4 regions of the Acidaminobacter sp. QWL-03 genome follow, and region 1 is predicted to be linked to each of the others. Evidence: riboswitches for the same ligand, from Rfam matches in the RefSeq annotation. Region 1 holds a riboswitch; each other region holds the start of a gene.
The links. Region 1 has a riboswitch for cobalamin ahead of AC4PHM_RS13070 (ABC transporter substrate-binding protein). Riboswitches for the same ligand answer to the same signal wherever they lie in the genome.

Region 1 (5,405 bases):
CGTTATGATGCCAATAGGCAGCTCTCCGGGCATGATCAGGGTTCTGGCCAGTGTGTCTGAAATCACCAGGAACGTCGCGCCCCCTAAGATCGAAAACGGCAGCAGAGTCCTGTGATCCGGGCCCGAAATAATCCGAACCACATGGGGGATGACGAGCCCCACAAAGCCTATGATGCCGCTGACCGAAACCGCCGCCGCTGTGACAATGGAGGCCACCACCAGAATACTCTTCTTCACCTTTTCAGTGTCCACACCGACACCCTTTGCGCTCTCCTCGCCTATGGCAAGGGCATTGAGATCCCTGGCATACATCAGCAAGTACCCTGTGCCGATGGTGATTGGCACCGCAGCCACCAGAATCTGCATCCAGTTTGCCGTCGCAAAGCTTCCCATAGTCCAGAAAATGATGTGCTCCATTTCATCGCGGTTGAGCGACATAATCAGGGAAATCATGGAGGACAGCAGATAGTTGACCGCGATCCCCGCAAGCAGCAGCGTCACCACCGGCGTCCTGTTGCCGACTCTGCCGACGTTGTAAACAATGTAAGCTGCCATAATCGCACCGGTGAATGCGCCCACCGAAACAGAGCTGAGTCCGGCGATACCTGCATTGAAGCCTGTCACAATGACTAAGGTGGCGCCTAAAGCCGCGCCAGAGGAGATCCCAAGGACGAAAGGATCTGCCATTGGATTTTTGAAGATGCCCTGATAGGCTACCCCGGATACAGACAGGGCGCTGCCAACCAAAGCGGCAAGAAAGATGCGTGGCAGGCGGATCTTCAATAGAATCGCCTCGTGTGTGGGTTTTATTTCATCCAGTTGAATCATGGTGTCAAACAACGGAATTCTGGATAACAGAATCCTGGCGCTGTCCATGAATGAAATATCTGCAGAGCCAATTGCGCTTGCGGCGACAACGGCGAGCACGAGTCCTGCAGCAAGCGCCACAAGGCCTTGAATCAGCTTTTTATTTCGCTTTTTCATGCGTGCCACACATCCTTTTTTAGTAACGGGAAACATCCGTTTTGAATTAGAACAACTCCGGATGCATTATTTTCGCGAGTTCAAGCAGTCCCTGTGCAAGTCTGGGTCCCTGAAGATCAATGAGGTTGTTGTCGACTTCCACAAGACGGCCTTCTTTGACCGCCGTCAGCTCTTTGTAGCCATTCGTGGCTTCAATGCCTGCTTTATCGTCATTGTACAGTGAGCAGATCACGAACTCCGGATCTTTCTCCACGAGCTTCTCAATGCTGTATTTCCAGCCCTCCGTGTCATTGGCGACATTAGCGCCGCCTGCCATGGTCAGCATCTGGTCAATAAACGTACCTGCGCCGGCAGTGTAATCGCCGCTCTCGCCATACCCTACAACATAATAAACGGTCTTTGGTTCGACACCGGCTACTTTTTCTTCGACCTGAGCAACAGTTGTCTTCATGTCTTCGACAATGATAGTTGCCTGGTCTTGTTTGTTGAGGACACTGCCGGTCTGTGAAATGGCGTTGTAGACGCCTTCAAAAGTGTCATGGGAAGAAAGGTCGAGTACCTTGTAGCCCAGTGATTCAAGCTTGATGCGGACATCATCGTTAAACATGTTGGACACGAGAATCAGGTCCGGCTCGACAGAGGCTATGGTTTCAATGTTGGGCTCCGTGATTGTGCCGACGGAGAGGACATCCGCCACCTCAGCAGGATATTTGCAGTAATCGGTTCGGCCTACCAATTTTTCGCCTGCGCCTATGGCATAGACAATCTCAGTCGCAGCCGGTGACAAAGAAACGACCTTCATAGGCTCCTGTTCAATGACAACTGTTTTACCCGAGGCATCCGTCACTGTGAGCGGATACACGGTTACGGCTGCTTCTGCAGGTGCCTCTGCAGGCGTTTCAGCAGGTGCTTCGGCAGGCGTCTCCGGGGCAGGGGACTGGCATGCCGCCAGTGTTAAAACCAACGTGAGCATTAAGAGCAGTGACCAAAACTTCTTTTTGAACATTAAAAAAATCCTCCCTTTTTTAGGTGAGGACCGATACGGATAAGCTGGAAACCCTATTATATATAGGGTTCGCCTATGTAGCCGGTCAACCTCATCCTCGTGAGTTGATGTACCAGAAATCCTTCGGCTGGTTCCTGACTCGCGCGTTTCCAATTGCTGCGCTCACAGTAGCGGGACTGTGCCGGCTTCAAACCGGCTTCCCAATTAAGTCCGTAGACACCAAGGATTTATGTTAATTTCAGACCTATCATACCTGATCACAGAAAAAAATGCAACCCCGCTTGCATAAGTTCCGTTCTAAAGACTATCGGCTTAAATGGATCGCCTTCAGATTCACCATTAAATCCACAGTTTACCCTCTGGATGAGTGGTTTTTGTTTTCCCCACCTTCAGCGGGCTTTTACACATCCCATCCCCAAGAAAACTGAACTTTTACACAGTTCATCCACAGTTTCTGTGGATAAGTCGTATTAAGGGTGTTTATTCGACAAATTTCGATGCGAACACAGATTCGGTTATACACATAGTCCACAGGTTATCCACCGTTTTACACAGATTTTACACAAGGGATTCACAGACTTAGGGCTTTTCCTGTGGAAAACCCCATAATTTTACCGCCAGTCCGCTGCATCCCACCGCGCATCCGCCCCCAGTCTTGCTCTAAAAGTCCTTCGGGTGTACAATGTAGACAACATGAAAGCGCGTCATCCGGGAGGGATAACTTGTGAACATAAAAATTTACGGCCACGGCTGTGATAAATGTGAAAAAATGTACGCACTGGTCCTTGAGATTTTGGCTGAATACGACCTTCAAGCCGAGGTTGAAAAAGTAGAATCCCTAATGGAGATCTACAAGGCGGGTGTCATGACCACACCGGCCATGAGCATTGATGGCAAAGTGGTTTACGCCGCGAACGCGGTTCCGGGGCGCAGCAGCCTCGAAGCCCTTTTACTTCAGGAAAAGAAATAGACCCCCGGGAACTTTGAAAGGAGTCACGCCCATGAAATTGATTATTTATGATCAAGTGTGCTGAGGGTACTCGAAAATTGCGCCCATCGTGGATGAGGCCATACGACAATTGAAAGTTTCACTGGAGGTTGAAATCATAGCTGATATCCGGCTCATCAAGGCAGCCGGAGTTGAAATGATGCCGGCAATGGCACTTGAGGGCAAACTCCTGCATCAGGGCAGAACGCCTAATGTACGGGAAGCCATGACCATTTTAAGCAGCGCCCTCGCGGAGCACGGGATCAAAACTGCCCTCTACGAGTAGGGATCCACCTAAGGCTTTAAGCATAAAGGCTGCTTCGGGACACGGTATGCTCACCATGCCGCCGGAGCAGCCTTTTTAGTGGATTGTTGTACTGAAGTACGATTATTTGTGATTCAATGAGCTTCCATTAACCAAGGTGACGGCCTCGCGCAGAGGTTTAGTCAATCTTGAGTTTGGAAGTCTCTTTTAAAGTAGAGAGTGCGACGTAAGTGTAGGTATTTCGGGCAAAGTCGTTGATTCTCTCAATGACGTTCTCGAGCTCCGTGGTCGTAGAGGTTCTGACTTTGATTAAAAAGGTGGTATTTCCAGTGACTTTGTGGCATTCCAGGACTTCCGGCATAGCGACCAGCTTCTCGCCCATCTCCGCTATGCTGACATCCCCAAGTGGAATACTTATAAAGGACAGTAAGCCGGCATCAACCTCATAGGCATTCAAGACAGCTGTATACCCTTTGATGACACCTTCCTGCTCAAGCTTTTTCACGCGCTCCTTGGTCGCCGTGGTTGACAGACCAATGGTTCGTCCCAATTCAGAAATGGACAGCTTGGCGTCGTCCTGAAGGATTCTTAGGATTTCCTTATCTGTTGCGTCCATGATTTACTTTCCTCCCCCGATCGCGCCTTGCGGCTATTGCGCCTGACGGCTACTCGCGTCATTTGGCTACTCGCGCCACATTGGCTGTGGTCTCATTGAAACGATTATAGCCTTTTTTTTGCTTTTGTGCAATAATAGTCAATAAACCCTTAAATTTAACTGAAAATCATGCAATGAGATTTAAAAATCACTTGAAAGACAGGAGGCTTCCGTGCGTGAAACTCGTGACCATACATACAGACGGCGGCTGCGCCGGCAATCAATCGGATCAAAACTTTGGCGGTTGGGGAGCGCTCCTCGAATACAACGACAACGTCAAAACCCTCTACGGCGGAGAGATTGACACCACCAACAACCGCATGGAGATGACTGCCGTGCTGGAAGCCCTTAAAGTCCTTAAATCCAAGGATCTGTCTGTTGAAATCTATTCAGACAGCGCCTATCTGGTCAACTGCTTTCGAGAGCGCTGGTATGATAAATGGCGTTTGAACGGCTGGATCAATTCTTCCCGGCAGCCGGTCGAAAACAGAGACCTATGGGAAGCACTGCTGCCCTTGGTCGAAAGCTTCAGCAAAATAGAATTCTTAAAAATCAAAGGTCATCTCAATCTGAAAAAAACGACAGAAGTCCGCCAGTGGAAGGAAAAGATTGAGCGCTACAATGGACGCACCTATTCTGAGGACACCTTCAAGCATCTGCTCGAAATGAATGCCAAGGTTGACGCCCTTGCCAACCAAGGTATTGATGAGATGAAATTAAAGAGCCAGCCTATGTAGACTTTGCGCTCATTATACGCCACACACCAAAACCGCCGTCAGATGACTGCGGTTTTTTTAGGTTTCATGTTGTTCTCACAGCCAGCAAACGCCGCTACAATAAGCTGAGTCCCTCAGCCTGAAGCTCGGCTTCTCTTTCCTTAAGGGCGTCGACGACCGTCTGAATGTGTTCCATTAACTCAAAACCAAGCGCTTCAGCGCCTTTTTCAATTTCCTCCCGGTTCACCGCCCGTGCAAACGCTTTATCCTTCAGTTTTTTCCTGACGGATTTAGCTTCAAGGCCTTCAAAGCCGTCAGGCCGCACCAGTGCCACCGCAACTACAAAGCTGGCAAGCTCGTCGCAGGCGTAAAGCATTTTCGCCATCAGCGTCTCCCTTGGCGTCTCCGTATAATCTGCATGGCCTTTTACGGCCAGCACAAACTCATCCGGAAAATTCCTGTGCTCGAGCAGGTCTACAGCGACATAAGGATGCCTATCCGGAAATTTTTCGTAATCCAGGTCGTGAAGCAGTCCGAGCGCTGACCAAACTTCAACGTTCTCTCCCAGGCGTTTTGCGTAGCCGCGCATGGCGGCCTCAACGGCGAGGGCATGCTTCCTAAGGCTTTCCGTCTCTACAAACTCTTTAAGAAGCACCCAGGCTTGATCTCTGGTGACCATCATTGGTTAAAACCTCCTTAATTCAAACTCACTCTCTAACTTCTTTATACCACTTTCCGCTCTTTCAAATCGAGTTTCCGGACACACAAAAAGCGGCGCCTTCGCGCCGCTT
Region 2 (5,405 bases), 550 kb from region 1:
GGTCTTGACTACAGACGTGTCCAGAGTCGAGGCACCACCAAAATCCTATAAAGCCTTGCTGGAATGGGTCAAAGCCAATCCGGGGCGTTTTACCTATCCGAATCCCATGGAAGACTTCGCAGGCAGCGCCTTTGTCAGAAGTGCCCTGTATGAATTGACCGGGGAGAGTGACTGGAGCGCTGATTTAACAGAAGAGGCATTCAAAGAAAAAGCGAAGCCGGTGATGGATTACTTCAATGAACTGAAGCCTTATTTATGGCGGGAGGGGACAACCTATCCATCCAGCCAGGCGCAGCTGGATGAGCTCTTTAAGAACAATGAAGTCGACTTCACAATTGGCTTTGAGCTAGGCAAGACAGCGGGTCAAGTGGCAGCTGGCGAGTATCCAGAGACAGCGGAGGCTTATGTGTTTGATACCGGGACCATCGGCAACGCGCACTATCTCGCAGTGCCTTTTAACGCCCCACAGAAGGCTGCGGCGCTGCTGACCATCAACGCCCTGCAGAGTCCGCAGCTCCAGCTTGAGAAGTTCAAACCGGAGGTTTGGGGGGACATGCCTGCCTTTGATGCGGCGGCACTCACAGAAGAAGAAAAAGAAGTGCTGAAAGCCATTGAGGCTGAGGTGTTTCCAATGCCTCTAGAGGCGCTGGTGGAGCGGCGTTTGCCAGAACTTAAGGCAGTATACATTGACTGGATTGAAATGCTCTGGTCGGAAATGGCTGGCGTAGGCGTCCGTACTGGAGCGAACTAATGGAAGGGCGCCGGGCAACGTGGCGCTTCTGGGCACAGCTGATCCCGGCCATGATTCCCATTGCGCTGTGCCTGGTGTTTGGACTGGCTGAGGTTTTGAAACTTGCTTTGGGCTATGTGCCAATCCTGGACATGAGAGCGGTGACGCTGGATTATTTCTCGTCATTGTGGCAGCGTCCGGATTTTTGGCGGGACGTGGTCTACACTGCCGGACTCAGCGCCTCGGCCGCATTTTTGATTGTCCTTATGGGCGCATTCATAGCCTGGGCGCTCTCGGGAAGCAGTCGCCTGGCCATGAAAGTACTGATCAGCCTCTGCCTCGCAGTAACGGTGATTTTGCCTTACGGCGTCGTGGCGCTGGCGACTCAGTCGCTGCTGGGTCAATCTGGATTTCTGGCAAGGTTGGCAGCCCAGTGGCACTGGATTGAAACGCCCTCTGAGTTTCCAGTCTTCCTTTACACACCTTTTGGCCTTGGACTTTGGTTTCCGTATGTATGGAAAGGCAGCGCTTTCGCGGCGCTGATCCTGAAACCGTACTATGACAAAATCCGCAATACCTTTGAGCTCGAAGCCAGAACCCTTGGCGCCGGCGGCCTGACCCTGTGGCACAGCCTGTATCTGCCTTCGTCGGCCGGACTCCTTGCGCTGGCAGGTGGCGTCATGTTTGCCTTCATTTTTGGCAGCTTTGAGGTGCCGGTGTGGCTTGGAGCATTGAAGCCCGAGCTGCTGCCTGCCAGATACTATGCGTTGCTTCTTCACCCAGACCTTCACAGACTGCCGGAGCGGATGGCGCTGGTGATCACACTGGCAGTATTGTGCCTGGTTTTGACGTTGTTTTTTGTCGCGCTGCTGCATCAAGCCTTTAAACGAGGGCTGGGCTATAAGCACTGGCTGGCGCCGCTGAGTCGAAAGCTTGGTGTGACCCCGCGGTCCGGGGAACGTTCAAGGCTGATGATAGCCTGGCTCTATGCCTTAATGATTTTGTTACCTATGGTCTGGTTTCTCCTCTATGGTCTGTCACCCTCTCTGAGATTCCCTCAGCTCATGCCTGATTTTTCTGGTGCTGTGAGGCGCGCCTTGAGCGTCGTGTCTGACCCCATGCTGCAGAAGGCTTTAAAACAGAGCCTGATGATCTCAGGGCTCACCGGGGTGCTGGCGAGCTTTGCTGGTTTTTGCGCCGGGAGGGCCCTCTCGAAAAAGAAGGCTGTGAAGGGGCGATCCGCAGCCATGGTGATCCTGGCTTTGCCGCTGCTGTTTCCCGGTGTAGTATTGATCACGGGGGCACAGATGGCCAGCATCCGGCTGGGCTATTACGGCTCCTGGCTTTCCGTGGTAATCTGTCATATTGCCATAGTCGTTCCTTACGCTGTGGGGCTTCAGTTCCAGTATCAAAGCCAGTCGGGTCATGCCCAAGAAGAGGCGGCAAGAACCCTGGGCGGACGGCCTCTGGATTATCTTATCAGAGTGCTGCTGCCCTCGACGCTGCCGCCGCTCATCCTCAGCTTTTCCCTGGCTTTTTTGATGTCACTGACAGAAACCTTCTCTACGCAAATGACCAGCGGCGGTCGAATCACCACTCTGGGAGCGCTGCTGATCCCCGCGCTGGAATACGGAGATCTGTTCAGGGGCAGCCTGTATACCATAATTTTTATTTTAATCAATGGCAGCCTTTTTCTGATGGCTCATGCCGTTTCAAAATCCTGGATCAACCGCTCTGACTACAGAAAGGAAACCCTATAATGCTGCGACTGATGGCGCTTTCAAAAACCTATGAGCATAGAAAAGTCCTGGAGGACATTACCTTTGAGTGTTCCCGTCCGGAACTGGTAGCGGTATTGGGGCCTTCCGGCTCAGGCAAGTCGACGCTGCTTAAGCTGATTTCCGGTTTGGTACGGCCTGATGGCGGAGGTCTTGAGCTGAATGGCAGGGACATGGCCGGGCTCCCTCCTGAGCAGCGGGGCATAGTCTACATTTCTCAGGAGCCATCCCTGTTCACCCATATGACCGTTCTGGACAATTTGTGCTATGGCGCGGACATTCGCGGGATTCCCCGAAAAGAAATCACGGCGGAGCTGCAGCGACTGATTCGACTGCTGGAGCTGGAAGGCCTTGAAAACAGGTATCCAAGAGAATTATCCGGTGGTCAGAGACAACGGGTCGCCATAGGCCGGGGCCTCGCGGTCAAGCCTTCTGTGCTGCTTCTGGACGAGCCCTTCTCAAGTCTGGACCTGGCGCTGCGCACCAGCATGGGGCAGATGATCCGCAGTATTCGCGACAGTTATGAGGTTACCATCATTCTGGTGACCCACGATCCCGGCGAAGCAATGGCTTTCTCGGACCGCATCATGCTTCTGAGTGAAGGACGACAGCTTCAATGCGGGACACCTGCAGACTTATACCGGCATCCAGTGACTCTTCTGGCAGGGCGGATGCTGGGCAGACTCTTGCCGCTGCCGGAGGCTCTGTCAAATCTGGGGGGACATGGGGCGTTGCCCATTATAGAACTTCGGGAAGAGCGCTCTGAGGGCATCCAGATCCTGAGGCGCTGCTACAGGCCGGAATCCGTCGTTCTGGTTCGAGCAGGGGAGAAGGACGAGGGGGCTTATAGAGTGGGCCGGGTGAGCCGGGACGGCCTTGAATGTCGTTACCAGTTATTAAGTGCGGCTTCTGCCGATGGTTTTGAAATCGTCACAGCGCAAAAAAGTCAAATCGTGGTGAATGACGTGGTGAAGCTGGCGTGGGTGTGACGGAAAAATGGAAAATTAGGGTTGCCTCCAAGCCACTATGGGTCAATGTTCAAGGTGCTATAGGTATGGAGCGCACTGGCCTTGGCAGAGTGAAAGTTTTCCTTCAACTTCTTGACAAGGCCAAAGTGATGATTTATGCTTGACTCAATTGAATGAATCCAGTAAAGGTTTGCCAGGAGAAATCCTGGCAATTAAAAGGGAAGTCGGGTGAAAATCCCGCGCAGTCCCCGTTGCTGTAAGGTGGAGTACACTTGCTTAATGTCACTGATGGCTAGTCCATTGGGAAGACGCAAGATTGTATGATGAAGCTGAGCCAGAAGACCTGCCTTTATTGTAGTTAGCATTTTTCTGCGTGGAGACGGAAAAGGTTATGATGAGGCATGCTATGTCTCTATGATCGCAATATGACTCTGACGCTTTAATGCGCCGGAGTTTTTTTTATGCCTTCGCGCCCAAATTCATGGAGGTGTCATAATGTATACAAAAATAGCCAAGACAGCAATTGCATTGTCGTCAGCCGCCGCCCTGATCCTCTTGGCTGCTGCACCAGCCGGAGCCATGCACATTATGGAGGGTTTTCTGCCCCCGCTGTGGGCACTGATCTGGGGATTTATCAGCCTGCCGTTTCTGGTGGCGGGATATTTTTCGATTAAAAGGCAAGTTGAGGTCTCGCAAAAATTTCTGGTGCTGATTGCCATGTGCGGCGCCTTTGCCTTTGTGATGTCCTCACTGAAAATTCCTTCCTTGACGGGAACTTGCTCCCATCCGACAGGCGTTGGCCTTGGCGCAATTCTATTTGGACCCTCAGCCATGGCCATTATTGGCGTTATAGTTCTGCTGTTTCAGGCTTTTTTTCTGGCCCACGGCGGGCTGACGACCCTGGGCGCCAATACCTTCGCCATGGGCATTGCAGGGCCTCTGGTTTCGTTTTTAGTGTATCAGCTCATGAAGCGCTTAAAAGTGAAAAGCAGCACAGCCGTTTTTCTGGCAGTGTTTTCGGGCAACATGATGACTTACATAGTTACGGCAACGCAGCTCGCCCTGGCACATCCGTCAGATGGCGACGTTATGACGTCCCTGTTCAAATTTCTTGGCATTTTCGCATTGACACAGATTCCTCTGGCCATCAGTGAAGGACTGGTAACCGTAGTTGTTTTCAGCGTCCTTGAAAAATATAACGGCGAAGCGCTCAAAGCGCTTAAAGTCATAGCGTAAAAGCGAAAGGAGCACGGCAGCATGTTGAAAAAAAATCTGATTTTTATTGCGTTGACCCTATTACTCGCGGCTGTACCCGTCATAGTTTTAAAAAATGCCGAGTTCTCGGGGGCTGATGGCATGGCTGAAGAGGCGGTTATGGCCATTGATCCGGAATATGTGCCTTGGTTCGAGCCTCTGATTGAACTTCCCAGCGGCGAAGTGGAGTCTTTGGTGTTCAGCCTGCAGGCCGCTATTGGAGCAGGTGCATTAGGGTTTATCCTGGGCAGGATGACTGCCGGCAAGAAAGAGGTTGACAGTCGTGCTCAGCAGGGATGATGCAGTGCTCAGAGCCCGAATTGCAAGGGTGAATCCAAAGTCAAAGCTGCTGTTTGGCTTCTGCGCTACCGTGACCCCGCTGTTGGCGGATCATGCTGAGTTTAGTTTCATAATGATTTTTATCATAGGGACCTTAACGCTTCGCAGCACGGAACTGCGTGTCAGCGCCTACCTCAAATTGCTGGCCCTGCCTCTCGGATTTCTTGCCATGGCTGTCCTTCCGCTAATGCTGCAGGCTCATGCTGAAGGGACTTCGCTAATCATTGGCGGGTCTATGTTCGGCAGGATTATTGGCATAGACCCAGAAGCTTTTGCCGATGGTTTCGATACCACCCTACGCAGCCTCGCAGCCGTCAGCGGCATGTACTTCATTCT
Region 3 (5,405 bases), 1.6 Mb from region 1:
AGTTCGCCCCGGAGATGCCTTATCAGATCCTGCATAAAAGCGATCTCAAGGGTAAAGGCAAACTCGAGATTGAGGAAGGAAAATTCCTGTACATCACAACTTATGGGATGGCCGTCAAAATGGAAGCCTTAAAGGAAAAACACTGGGATCTGTTGATTCTGGATGAAGCCCAGGCCATCAAGAATCCAGGCACGAAGCAGACCAAGGCCATCAAAGCGATTCCTGCAGGTATGCGCATTGCCATGACAGGCACCCCCATCGAGAACAGGTTGAGTGACTTGTGGTCGCTCTTTGACTTTCTCAATCAGGGCTTGCTCGGAACCTCCAAGGAGTTTGCGAAATTCGGAAAGAAGCTGGGTGAGGAAACTATGGGTTACACTAAACTCAGAAGGATGATACAGCCTTTCATTCTCAGGCGCTTGAAGACGGATAAATCCATTATCGCGGATCTGCCTGACAAACTCGAGATGAACGCCTATGCTGGGCTGTCGAAAAAGCAAGTGCTGCTCTACAAGCAGCTGGTTGAAGACGTGAAGACGAAACTGGAAACAGCCGAAGGAATCGAGCGCAAGGGTCTCGTCCTGGCCAGCATCATGAAACTCAAGCAGATCTGCAATCATCCGGACCAATATCTGGGTCAGGATGCGTTTAAGGAGGAGCACAGCGGGAAGTTCGAGCATTTAAGGGCGCTTTGCGAAACCATTCACGACAAGCACGAGAGGGTGCTGATCTTTACCCAGTTCAGGGAAATGACGGAGCCCTTGTCTGCATTCCTCAAGGAAATCTTTGGCAAGGAGGGATTGGTGCTGCACGGCGGGACTCCCGTCAAGCGTCGCAGCGAGATGGTCGAGCAGTTCAACGGCGAGCATTATGTGCCCTATATGGTACTGTCCCTGAAGGCGGGCGGCGTCGGACTCAACCTGACAGCGGCGAACCATGTCATCCATTTTGATAGGTGGTGGAATCCCGCCGTCGAAAACCAAGCCACAGACCGCGCCTTCCGAATCGGTCAGAACAAGAACGTCATGGTGCACAAGATGGTGACCAAGGGCACCGTCGAAGAAAAAATTGACGCCATCATAGAGGAAAAGCAAAAGCTCTCGGGTGAACTCTTACAAGAGACCAGCGGCGAGCAGTGGATCACGGAATACAGCAATGAGACACTGGTGGCCATGCTCAGTCTGGAGAGTGATGTCTCATGAGTTTCTATAATTATCGAAGGCCGGAAACGGTCGCTGAGAAAAAGGCCAAGGCTCAGAAGGGACTCCAAAAGCTGATGAAGCAGAATCCTGAGGCTGAGCCGGTGATCATCGAGGGACGGACCCTGGCCAGAACGTGGTGGGGCAAAGCCTGGAATGCCAACCTGGAGAGCTATGCGGATTACAGCAACAGGATTGGACGGGGCAAGAGCTACGTGAAGAGCAACACCGTCCTGGACCTTAAAATCACCAAAGGCCGCGTCGACGCACTGGTCCAGGGCAGCCGGTCGAAGCCCTACAAAGTGGAAATAAGCATCGACACCTTAAGCGACGACAAATGGGCGCAGATCACGTCGCTGTGCAATCATCAGATTGATTCCCTGGAACAGCTGGTCGAAGGCAAATTTCCAAAAGCGCTGGAGGTTCTGTTTCAGGACCGTAAGTATGGGTTGTTTCCATCCCCCAAGGAGATTCATTTTGACTGCAGCTGCCCGGACTGGGCCAGCATGTGTAAGCACGTGGCCGCGGTGCTTTACGGCGTCGGCGCCAGGCTGGACCAGAACCCCATGTTGTTCTTCGAACTCAGGCATTTAGACGGACGGGAACTGGTGAAAAAGTCCATGGAGGCCAAGCTGGAAAGCATGCTGAAGAATGCCGGGAAGAAGAGCGAGCGGGAAATCCAAGCGGAAGAGTTGGAAGACCACTTTGGATTAGAGTTGTAAAGCAATAATTAATTAAATACAAAAACAAAGTCCCTTTGCCGATGGTCACGGTTCTCACAACCATCGGCAAAGGGACTTTTTCGTTTAAATTAGACTGAGTGCCAGTTGCCTAAAAATCCCCCGTCGTAACACCAGCAGCGTTAAACGTCGCCATTTCATCCGCGATCTTCAGCGCAGCCTCAACCATAGGGAACATAAGAGCGGCGCCTGTGCCTTCACCCAATCTCATATGGAAGTCGAGACGGAAGTTAATGCCAAGCTGTTTCAGGCCAATCTCGTGGCCTTTTTCTTCAGAGTTGTGGGAGGAGATCATGTAGGCTGCTGAAAGAGGCGCGATTTGAGCAGCTGCGAGGGCCGCGGCGGTGGAGATGATACCGTCCAGGATGATAGGAACATGCCGGTAAGAGGCTTCCAGGATTGCGCCGGAGAGCGCCGCAATTTCAAGGCCACCGACTTTGGACAGCACACCGATTGGATCAGCAGGGTCAGGTTGGTTGACTTCGATCGCTTGGCGAATGATGTTTTCCTTATGTTTGAGGGCGTCATCCTTAAGTCCGGTGCCGCGGCCTGTGACTTCTTCGACACTGTGTCCGGTGAAGACAGAAATCAGCGCCGCGCTCGGCGTCGTGTTTCCAATACCGACTTCGCCGGTAGCGAGGAGGTTCACACCTGAATCAATGGCTTCTGAGGCGATTCTCGCGCCGGTAAGAATTGCACGCATAGCGTCTTCTCTCGTCATGGCTGGTCCATGGGCAATGTTGTCCGTGCCGTTTTTGACGCGGTTGGCCATGAGCACTGGAGGATCCAAAGGGGAGACTATGCCAATATCCGTGCAGATGACTTCCGCGCCTCCGTGCCTTGCCAGGACGTTGATGCCGGCTTCTCCTCTCAGATAACTGTAAAACATCTGGGCAGTGATCTCCTGTGGCGCGGCACTTACGCCTTCCACAACGACGCCGTGGTCGCCTGCCATCAGGAGGACGGCTTTTTTGTTAACTTTTGGGTTAGGGGTGCCCATAATCCCCGCGATTTGCTGGGCAATGTCTTCTAAGACGCCAAGACTTCTCAGGGGCTTAATTTTGGAGTCCAGTCGCTGCTGCATGCCGGCGGCCGCATTCTGATCCAGCGCTTCAATCCCGCTGGCAAGTTCTTTTATTGCCGCTTCGAGTGCTTCGGGGCTTGCGCTTTTGAGTGCTTCCAGGCCGTGAAATTTGTTTGTTTTAAGTTCGGTTGTCATTTTAAATCTCCTCCAAGTCAAATTTTGGTAAAAAAATAAAGTCCCGCCACAATAAAAAGTATTGTGGTCGGGACTTTGCCGTCATCTCCGCTGCTCTCCGTTACCCAGGAAAGACTTTTGTTCTTAGGCAGGTCTCCTGACTCAAGGGACTCAAGCGTCTTAGTTCGCCCCCTTCCCGGCGAAAGCCAGTGGATCAGCGAAAGACTCGTCCTTTACAGTGGTGGGTCCGTACCGGAGTTTCACCGGTTTCCCTATTCTCCCCAGCATGGGGCACCTAAGAGCGTTCATGTTCAATTAATATGATTCTAACAGAATTTTTGAAGATATCAAGTGCAAAAAGGTATAATTTGGATGTGTGAAAGTAATTATGGGAGGAGCGTTGTTATGGATCAACCATCGGCAGAGCTTTTAAAGAAACTCAACGTTAAGGATCAGACTTCAATATTTGCTTTCAATGTCCCTGAAGCATTCAGCAGTGTATTAGCGCAGTGGCAGGAGCAATTGACAGTACTTTTTGATCCGCCTGGTGAAACCTGCCTCTTTGTATTGTGCTTTGCGAGGGACCAAGCGCAGCTGGCGGAAATTAAACCCATTCTCAAAAGCACTATGGACCCATCCGGTTTGATCTGGGTGGCGTATCCTAAAAAATCGTCCAAGAGATACAAGTCGGATCTCAGACGGGATAACTTTTGGGACGCTTTTAAGGACCTTGGCCTTGAACCTGTCAGACAGATCGCACTGGATGAGGATTGGTCAGCGCTCAGGTTTAAGCCTGGGAGTGAGTTGAACCACCCATGACTGAAGTCACGGGATTCTTGGGTCCTCACATCCACCGATGCGAAATATACCAAGCGATCCCCACAGTTCCTGCGGTTCTTGTTACGTTAACTTACGATTCTTAATCCTTCTTTTAAAATGTTGACGGCTGCGTTGAAATCCCTGTCGATTTCTAGTCCACATATCTCGCACTGATATAGCCTTACACTTAAATCCTTTGTCTGTTCACTTTGATGACCACATTCAGAGCAGAATTGACTAGACGCATAGAACCTGTCTACTTTGTGTACCAGCTTATAATTCCATTTACCCTTGTACTCCAGTTGTCTGAAGAACTCTGAAAAGCCCGCGTCAGCAATGCTCTTTGCCAGTCTTCTGCTTCCCATCATACCTTTCACATTTAGGTCTTCTATGAAGATCTGATCGTAGCGATGGATCAGCGATGTACTCAGCCTGTGAATGAAATCCTTTCGGCAGTTTCTAACCCGCTTATGCCAACGGCTCACTTTGACGCGCTGTCGGTTTCGATTCTTTCCGCCCTCCTGACGACGGCTAAGCCTGCGCTGTTCTTTGATCATGCGTTTTTCATATTTTCGGTAATATTTTGGATTTGCCGCGACCTCCTTGTCAGAGGTGTAATAGAACGCTTTCAAGCCCATATCGATGCCAACGTTTGCACCCGTCGCAGCAGCTGGCTCATGCTCTATTTCAATACAGCACAGGCTGACGTAATACTTTCCATCTGATTCTTTGGTGACCGATGCAGATACCAGTCTACCCTGATAGGGTCTTGAATAGGCAATTTTAACATCTTTTACTTTTGGAAGTTTGATTTTGCAGTTTTGCTTTCTATACTTGCCGGAGGAGGTATACTGAACTTCCTTTTCCTTGACCTCGATATTGTTTCCGGTCCAGCTCATTTTGCAGGACTGGACTAAATCCCTGTAGGATTTGAATTTCGGGTGTCCTTCCAGATCATAAAAGGTAAGCGTTTTACCTGTCCGCGCTGCTTTTTCCAGGGTTTTCTTCGAGTATTTCTTTGGACCTTTATTAAAGCGTGAATAAACACTCGCTAGGTCTTTAAGAGTGTTCTGTAAAACAGATTTTTCGCACTGATAGAGCCATGGATGAGTTGCTTTGAGCTCAGTGAGCAGCTTCGACATCTTATTGTAAGGGATGAGGTGTTCCTTCTTCTCATACCGATCCATGTTCAGTTTCAGAAAATGATTCCAAACAAAGCGCTTTGCTGAGAACATAGTCTCGAGTTGTACCTGCTGAGTTTTATTGGGTTGTATTCGGTACTTATAGCCCTTTTCAATCCGCATGCTCTCAGCACCGCCCTATTTTTCTTTTTGTGATTGTATATAGGCTTCAACTTGAGCTTCAATATTCTCGAAACCCGTAACGACAAAATAACCTGGATTCCATAAGTGCCCATCCTCAAAGCTATCTTTTAGCCACGGACAATTC
Region 4 (5,405 bases), 570 kb from region 1:
TCATGAAGTGGAAAAAGGTGTCTGACACCTTCTTCCACTTCTGCATCAATAGGCTCATAAAAAAAAAAGCCCTCCAACCGGAAGGCTTAATTTTACATCTTGTGTGAACTATAAAGTAATGTTGATGTCGTACTCTTTGTATTTCTCGTCCAGCCAAGTCGTGACCTGGGACTGAATCTTCTGGTCGAGGAGCACGTCGCGGACTTCTTCCTTCTTGCTGTCCAGCGTTGCTTCAACCGCTTCCTTCTTCTCATCCACGATCAGCAAGTGGAAGCCAAAATCCGTCTCAACCGGACCGACGACTTTGCCAATTTCAGCGCCAAATGCCGCGTCTTCGAAAGCCGGCACCATCTGTCCTCTGCCGAAGAAGCCGAGCTGCCCGCCGTTGTCCTTGTTGGAAGTGTCAACAGAATACTCTTTCGCGAGCGCCGCGAAATCGTCGCCAGCATTCAGCTTGCCGAGCACTTCGTTGGCGACTTCAACAGTCTCAACCAGAATGTGTCGCGCGCTGACCTGCTCCTGCTGGTCAAAAGATGCCTTGTTCGCTGTAAAGTACTCAGAAATCTCCGCATCCGTGATCTCAATGGTAGGCTCCAGAATCTTCTTGATCTTGAGGTTCGTCTCAATATTGCCCCTGAGGTAATCCATGTCAAAGCCGCTGGAAGCCAGCGCGCTCTCGAGAGCCTCTTTGCCGCCGTACATTTCCTCATAGGACGCGATCTCTTCGTCGATTTCCGCCGCTTCAACTGTGACGTTGTTTTTCTTTGCCTCGAGTTCAATGATCTTCTCTGAAACCAATGTGTCAATCGCTTGCTGACCGCTCTGCTTGACCATGTAGTCATACAGTTCGTCCTTGGTGATCTTCTCCGAACCCACTGTCGCCACTGTGTTCCCGCTGCCTGCCGTTCTGAAAGCACCCGCTCCAATGTAAACGCTGCCCGCGAGCATCGTAATAATCACTACGACGACCATGATAACTCTGAAATTGCTCTTCACTCTAAACTAGCCCCTTTCAATTTTTCTACTGCCGATGGTTTATAGCGCTCAGCAGACCTTTTCTCTACATTTTAGAATACCATCCTTAATTGAACCTGAAAAGAAAAATAAAAAGACATTTTAGCGACAAAGCATCTATGACTTGAAAAAGAAGAAACTCGGTGTCAGACACCGAGTTTCTTCTTTTTTCTACCATTCGATTATGACGCTCTTGAATTCGTGCTCGCAGCAACTGCATCCTTCAATTTTCTGTTCTCTTTTGTAATTTCAAGAACCGTATGGTCAACGGCATTCATATGGCAGATCAAATCGACAATTTTATTGGAGTAACCCCATTCATTGTCATACCAGGAAACCAATTTGACAAAGTGCTCGTTCAGGCTGATACCTGCGTTGGCATCAAAGACAGATACACGGGATTCACCGAGAAAATCCGTTGAGACAACAGCGTCTTCCGTGTAACCGAGGATCCCCTTCAGTTCGTTTTCTGACGCGCTTTTAACGACTCGTTTGATTTCCTCATAAGTCGCCGGCTTCTCAAGTCGGCAGGTCAGGTCTACCACAGAAACGTTGACCGTAGGCACCCTGAAGGACATGCCTGTCAATTTGCCTTTCAGTTCGGGAATGACTTCCCCAACCGCTTTGGCAGCGCCTGTTGAGGATGGGATGATATTCGACGCGGCAGCTCTGCCGCCTCTCCAGTCTTTTTTGGATGGACCATCGACCGTCTTTTGGGTTGCCGTTGTCGCGTGCACCGTCGTCATCAAGCCTTCCACAATGCCAAAATGCTCATGTATGACTTTGGCGAGGGGTGCGAGGCAGTTTGTGGTGCAGGAAGCATTGGACACAATGTCCATTTCCGGCCTGTAGTGATCAGAGTTTACACCCATAACAAACATGGGCGCATCTTTGGATGGCGCGCTGATGATGACCTTCTTGGCGCCAGCTTCCAAATGAGCCTTCGCGGCTTCCTGAGTCGTGAAAACACCGGTGGACTCAACAATGTATGCCGCACCGCAGGATTTCCACGGAATGTCCTTAGGATCTTTGGCTTCGAAGATCTTGATTTCTTTGCCGTTGACAAAAAGTTTGCCCGCTTCGGCAGTCACCTCGCCGTCAAACTTTCCATGGACCGAATCATACTTCAGCATATAAGCCATGTACTCGGCGTCCACAAAGGGATCGTTGATCCCCACCACTTCGACGTTATCATATGCTATAGACGCTCTCAGAACAAGTCTTCCAATTCGTCCGAATCCGTTGATTCCAATTTTAATCATACTAAACACTCCTTCTGCATACTCTATGCAATTGATTTTATGATCACTTCTATAATTCCAATTTAGCAGGTGTTTCGATTTTTGTCCAGCGGGACTTTATACGTCCACCAAAATGTAAATCTAAGCTGTATCCATTGAAATGTCTGACGTTGGAACTTGTGACAATCGGCAAAAGAATTTTTGATTTTAAAAAAACAAAATATATTTGACTTGACGCCCGGTGAACTTTTCGCTACACTACTTTTAGCAAAGGTTTCAGACAAGTGAATCAACGTATTCAGGTGCCCAACTACTTGGGAGAATAGGGAATCAGGTGAGAGTCCTGAGCGATCCCGTCACTGTAAATGGCGAGTGCCCTCAGCATGCCACCTCCGCTGTTTTGCGGTTTGGGAAGGCGAGGCAGCACAATGACCCTTAGCCAGGAGACCTGCCTGAAATACTGTATGTTCTTTGTGTTCATAGAGAACAGTAGGGATTGGATGATGGTAAAGTCCGCGGTTTAATAGCCGCGGGCTTTTTTGTTTTTGTTTTCTCTGCCCTCAAATGCCATCTGTAGCCTTGCAAAACAAAATTTGAATGAGGTGTAAATCGTATGCAAAACAATCTCAAAAGAATCGTCCTGCTCTCCCTATTCATTGCCCTATGCTTTATTGGCTCAGTCATCAAACTGCCAAGCCCTACCGGCACCGTGGCCTTTGATTCCATGCCGGCCTTTCTGGCAGCCTCACTTCTTGGTCCTATTCCCGGTGCAGTTATTGGACTTTTGGGCCATCTTATGACTGCGGCCAGCGCAGGTTTTCCACTGACGCTGCCTATCCACCTCCTGATTGGCGTTCAAATGGCCGTCATTTGCTGGGTTTACGGGCTCCTGTTCAGAAAAGTCAGCCGTTATCTCGCGGTTGTGATTGCCACACTTCTCAACGGCGTTGCCTCGCCTGCCATGCTGATGCTGCTCCCTGGCTTTGGCATGGGCTTTTTCGCTGCCATGGTGCTGCCACTGACTGTTGGCAGCCTGATCAATGTCATTGTGGCCTTCATGGTCCATCTTGCCTTGGAAAAATCAAACGCGCTTAAAAAGGCTGGGGCGATTGTCAGTGACCAAAAAATATAGGGATTTGGATCTGCATCCAATCAGCCGGGACATGTTTTTGGCAATCGCCTGTGATTCCTGCGGCGGTATTGGATTAAAGCCCCTTGATAAGGTTAAAGCCGCGCCACAGGTCGTGGCGCGGCTGACAACCCGAGTTGTCCTGATGGAAGTGCTATCCTCCGGGGCCATTCCCGCAGCCCTGACTGCTGCCATCTGCTGCGAGCCAGACCCTACCGGAGAAGCCCTATTGGAAGGCATTCGCGAGTCCATGGCAGAAGCGGGTTACCCGGATCTTCCGCTGACCATCAGTACAGAAAAAAATGTCCCCACCGAGCAAACCGCCCTGGGCATGACGGCAATTGGGATGCTTCAAAACAGAACCCTTGAGCAGCGAAAGTCCAGGCCAGGATGCCATGTCTTTATCGCCGGGATCCCCAAAGTCGGTCAGGAGTTGGCAGATGACGAAAGTCAGATCGCGGATTTCTCTACACTGAGTCAGCTGCTGGATTCTCCGGAAGTCATCGAAATCTGGCCTGTAGGCTCAAGGGGTATTTTCGCAGAAGGCTGTGATTTGGCGACGGCGGCAGGCGGCACGCTGGCGCTTAACCACGGCGCCGAAGCACTGGTAGATCTCCACAAGTCTGCCGGCACCTGCACGACGCTTTTGTTTACCTCAGATCAGGCCACGCTGGATTTGACTCGGTTTAATGTACCGTGTTTTGCTATTGGCTCTGTTGCGGTTTAGGAATCATTATTTAAAATTGTTCCAATTGTTTCACTAATTCCTCTGGTTTCATTGGTTCCCTGGGTCCCTGCTTAGCCGACGAAACCCGCTAAGTCGTCACCGCCATTCTATGCACTACCCTGCGGACGTCACCTGAACCTCTGCCAGATAAAAGCGGGACAATATTCGTTTCAAAACCAAAAGCCGCCAGATCGCTCAAACTAACGAGTTCTCTGACGGCTTTTTCAAATCCTTTTTTTGAAACTCCAACACAAAAGCAAGATTTCAACGATAAAGCAAAGCATTGCAAATCGCAGCCGCTATATTGCTGCCGCCTTTTCGCCCTCTGGCCACAATATGTGGAATTTCCAGTGCCATGATTTGATCCTTGGATTCAACGACATTGACGAACCCGACAGGGGCAGCAATTATGCCCACCGGCATAATCCTGCCTTCTTCAATAAGTTCTTTCAGACGGATCAGAGCCGTTGGCGCATTGCCGACAGCAATAATTACCGGTTTTTTTAGGTCGCAAGCTTTTTCCATGCACACAGCCGCTCTGGTGACACCTCGGTCAGCCGCATCCCTAGCTACGTCCTCGTCAGCCATAAAACAATGGACCTGACCACCATACTGCCCAAGCTTGCTCTTGTTAATTCCAGCCTGTGCCATCATAGTGTCTGTCACAATGTCCGCGCCCTGTAGCATCGCTTCCGCCAGCCGCCTGGTTGCCCCACTTGAAAAATGCAGGTTATCCGCATAATCAAAGTCTGCGGAGGTATGAATACATCTTTTTATGACTGCTTCATTTTCGGGATCGAGAACTCTTTCACCCAGAATCTCCCCAATGATTTCAAAACTCCGGGTTTCTATTTCCGCAGGTTTTACAATTTCTATCTTCATGTGCCACCACTCCAATCCGGTGCGTACCGCGACAATCGGCTAACCACGTTTTTATGCGTCCTGTTTTCAGTCCTGCCCCAAACCTTCATCCAGGACCTTATAAATGAAATCCATGTCGAGGGACGCTCTCAAATGTTCGGCCAACAAGTTGTATTGTCTGTCTTTAAACGCATTGATCTCCGAAAGTCCCCCACGCTCAAAGCCAAGGGCATCAAACGCAGGCTCAATGCCTTTGTTCAGAAGGAGCGCGCGGACCATCTCATGGGTTATTGGCGCAGCGTCAAACAGGCCATGGACATAACTGCCATAGATATTTTGATCATGGACAACCGGAAGGCTACCTGTCGTCACACCCATATGAATCTCGTAGCCTTCGTAATCCATCCCCGAGATCCCAGAAAATATGCCTCCC

Region 2: it holds a riboswitch for cobalamin, as region 1 does, so the genes downstream of both, AC4PHM_RS15415 (energy-coupling factor ABC transporter permease) here and AC4PHM_RS13070 (ABC transporter substrate-binding protein) in region 1, are expected to answer to the same signal.
Region 3: it holds a riboswitch for cobalamin, as region 1 does, so the genes downstream of both, cobT (nicotinate-nucleotide--dimethylbenzimidazole phosphoribosyltransferase) here and AC4PHM_RS13070 (ABC transporter substrate-binding protein) in region 1, are expected to answer to the same signal.
Region 4: it holds a riboswitch for cobalamin, as region 1 does, so the genes downstream of both, AC4PHM_RS15515 (ECF transporter S component) here and AC4PHM_RS13070 (ABC transporter substrate-binding protein) in region 1, are expected to answer to the same signal.

What each region holds. Positions count from the first base shown of each region.
Region 1 covers NZ_CM178752.1:2,782,059-2,787,463, reverse strand. Annotated here, with positions in the region: gene AC4PHM_RS13075 (FecCD family ABC transporter permease) at 1-984, opposite strand, end outside; gene AC4PHM_RS13070 (ABC transporter substrate-binding protein) at 1,031-1,990, opposite strand; cobalamin riboswitch at 2,098-2,229, opposite strand; gene AC4PHM_RS13065 (thioredoxin family protein) at 2,715-2,960, shown strand; gene AC4PHM_RS13060 (thioredoxin family protein) at 3,049-3,264, shown strand; gene AC4PHM_RS13055 (Lrp/AsnC family transcriptional regulator) at 3,422-3,859, opposite strand; gene AC4PHM_RS13050 (ribonuclease H family protein) at 4,075-4,635, shown strand; gene AC4PHM_RS13045 (HD domain-containing protein) at 4,730-5,296, opposite strand.
Region 2 covers NZ_CM178752.1:3,335,972-3,341,376, forward strand. Annotated here, with positions in the region: gene AC4PHM_RS15400 (ABC transporter substrate-binding protein) at 1-751, shown strand, start outside; gene AC4PHM_RS15405 (ABC transporter permease) at 751-2,490, shown strand; gene AC4PHM_RS15410 (ABC transporter ATP-binding protein) at 2,490-3,497, shown strand; cobalamin riboswitch at 3,646-3,841, shown strand; gene AC4PHM_RS15415 (energy-coupling factor ABC transporter permease) at 3,972-4,712, shown strand; gene AC4PHM_RS15420 (energy-coupling factor ABC transporter substrate-binding protein) at 4,734-5,030, shown strand; gene cbiQ (cobalt ECF transporter T component CbiQ) at 5,014-5,405, shown strand, end outside.
Region 3 covers NZ_CM178752.1:1,171,513-1,176,917, reverse strand. Annotated here, with positions in the region: gene AC4PHM_RS05345 (DEAD/DEAH box helicase) at 1-1,202, shown strand, start outside; gene AC4PHM_RS05340 (SWIM zinc finger family protein) at 1,199-1,921, shown strand; gene cobT (nicotinate-nucleotide--dimethylbenzimidazole phosphoribosyltransferase) at 2,031-3,158, opposite strand; cobalamin riboswitch at 3,268-3,451, opposite strand; gene AC4PHM_RS05330 (hypothetical protein) at 3,543-3,956, shown strand; gene AC4PHM_RS05325 (RNA-guided endonuclease TnpB family protein) at 4,043-5,260, opposite strand; gene tnpA (IS200/IS605 family transposase) at 5,276-5,405, opposite strand, start outside.
Region 4 covers NZ_CM178752.1:3,356,693-3,362,097, reverse strand. Annotated here, with positions in the region: gene AC4PHM_RS15525 (foldase protein PrsA) at 109-996, opposite strand; gene gap (type I glyceraldehyde-3-phosphate dehydrogenase) at 1,197-2,276, opposite strand; cobalamin riboswitch at 2,539-2,725, shown strand; gene AC4PHM_RS15515 (ECF transporter S component) at 2,869-3,387, shown strand; gene AC4PHM_RS15510 (hypothetical protein) at 3,371-4,111, shown strand; gene AC4PHM_RS15505 (precorrin-8X methylmutase) at 4,376-4,993, opposite strand; gene AC4PHM_RS15500 (cobyric acid synthase) at 5,060-5,405, opposite strand, start outside.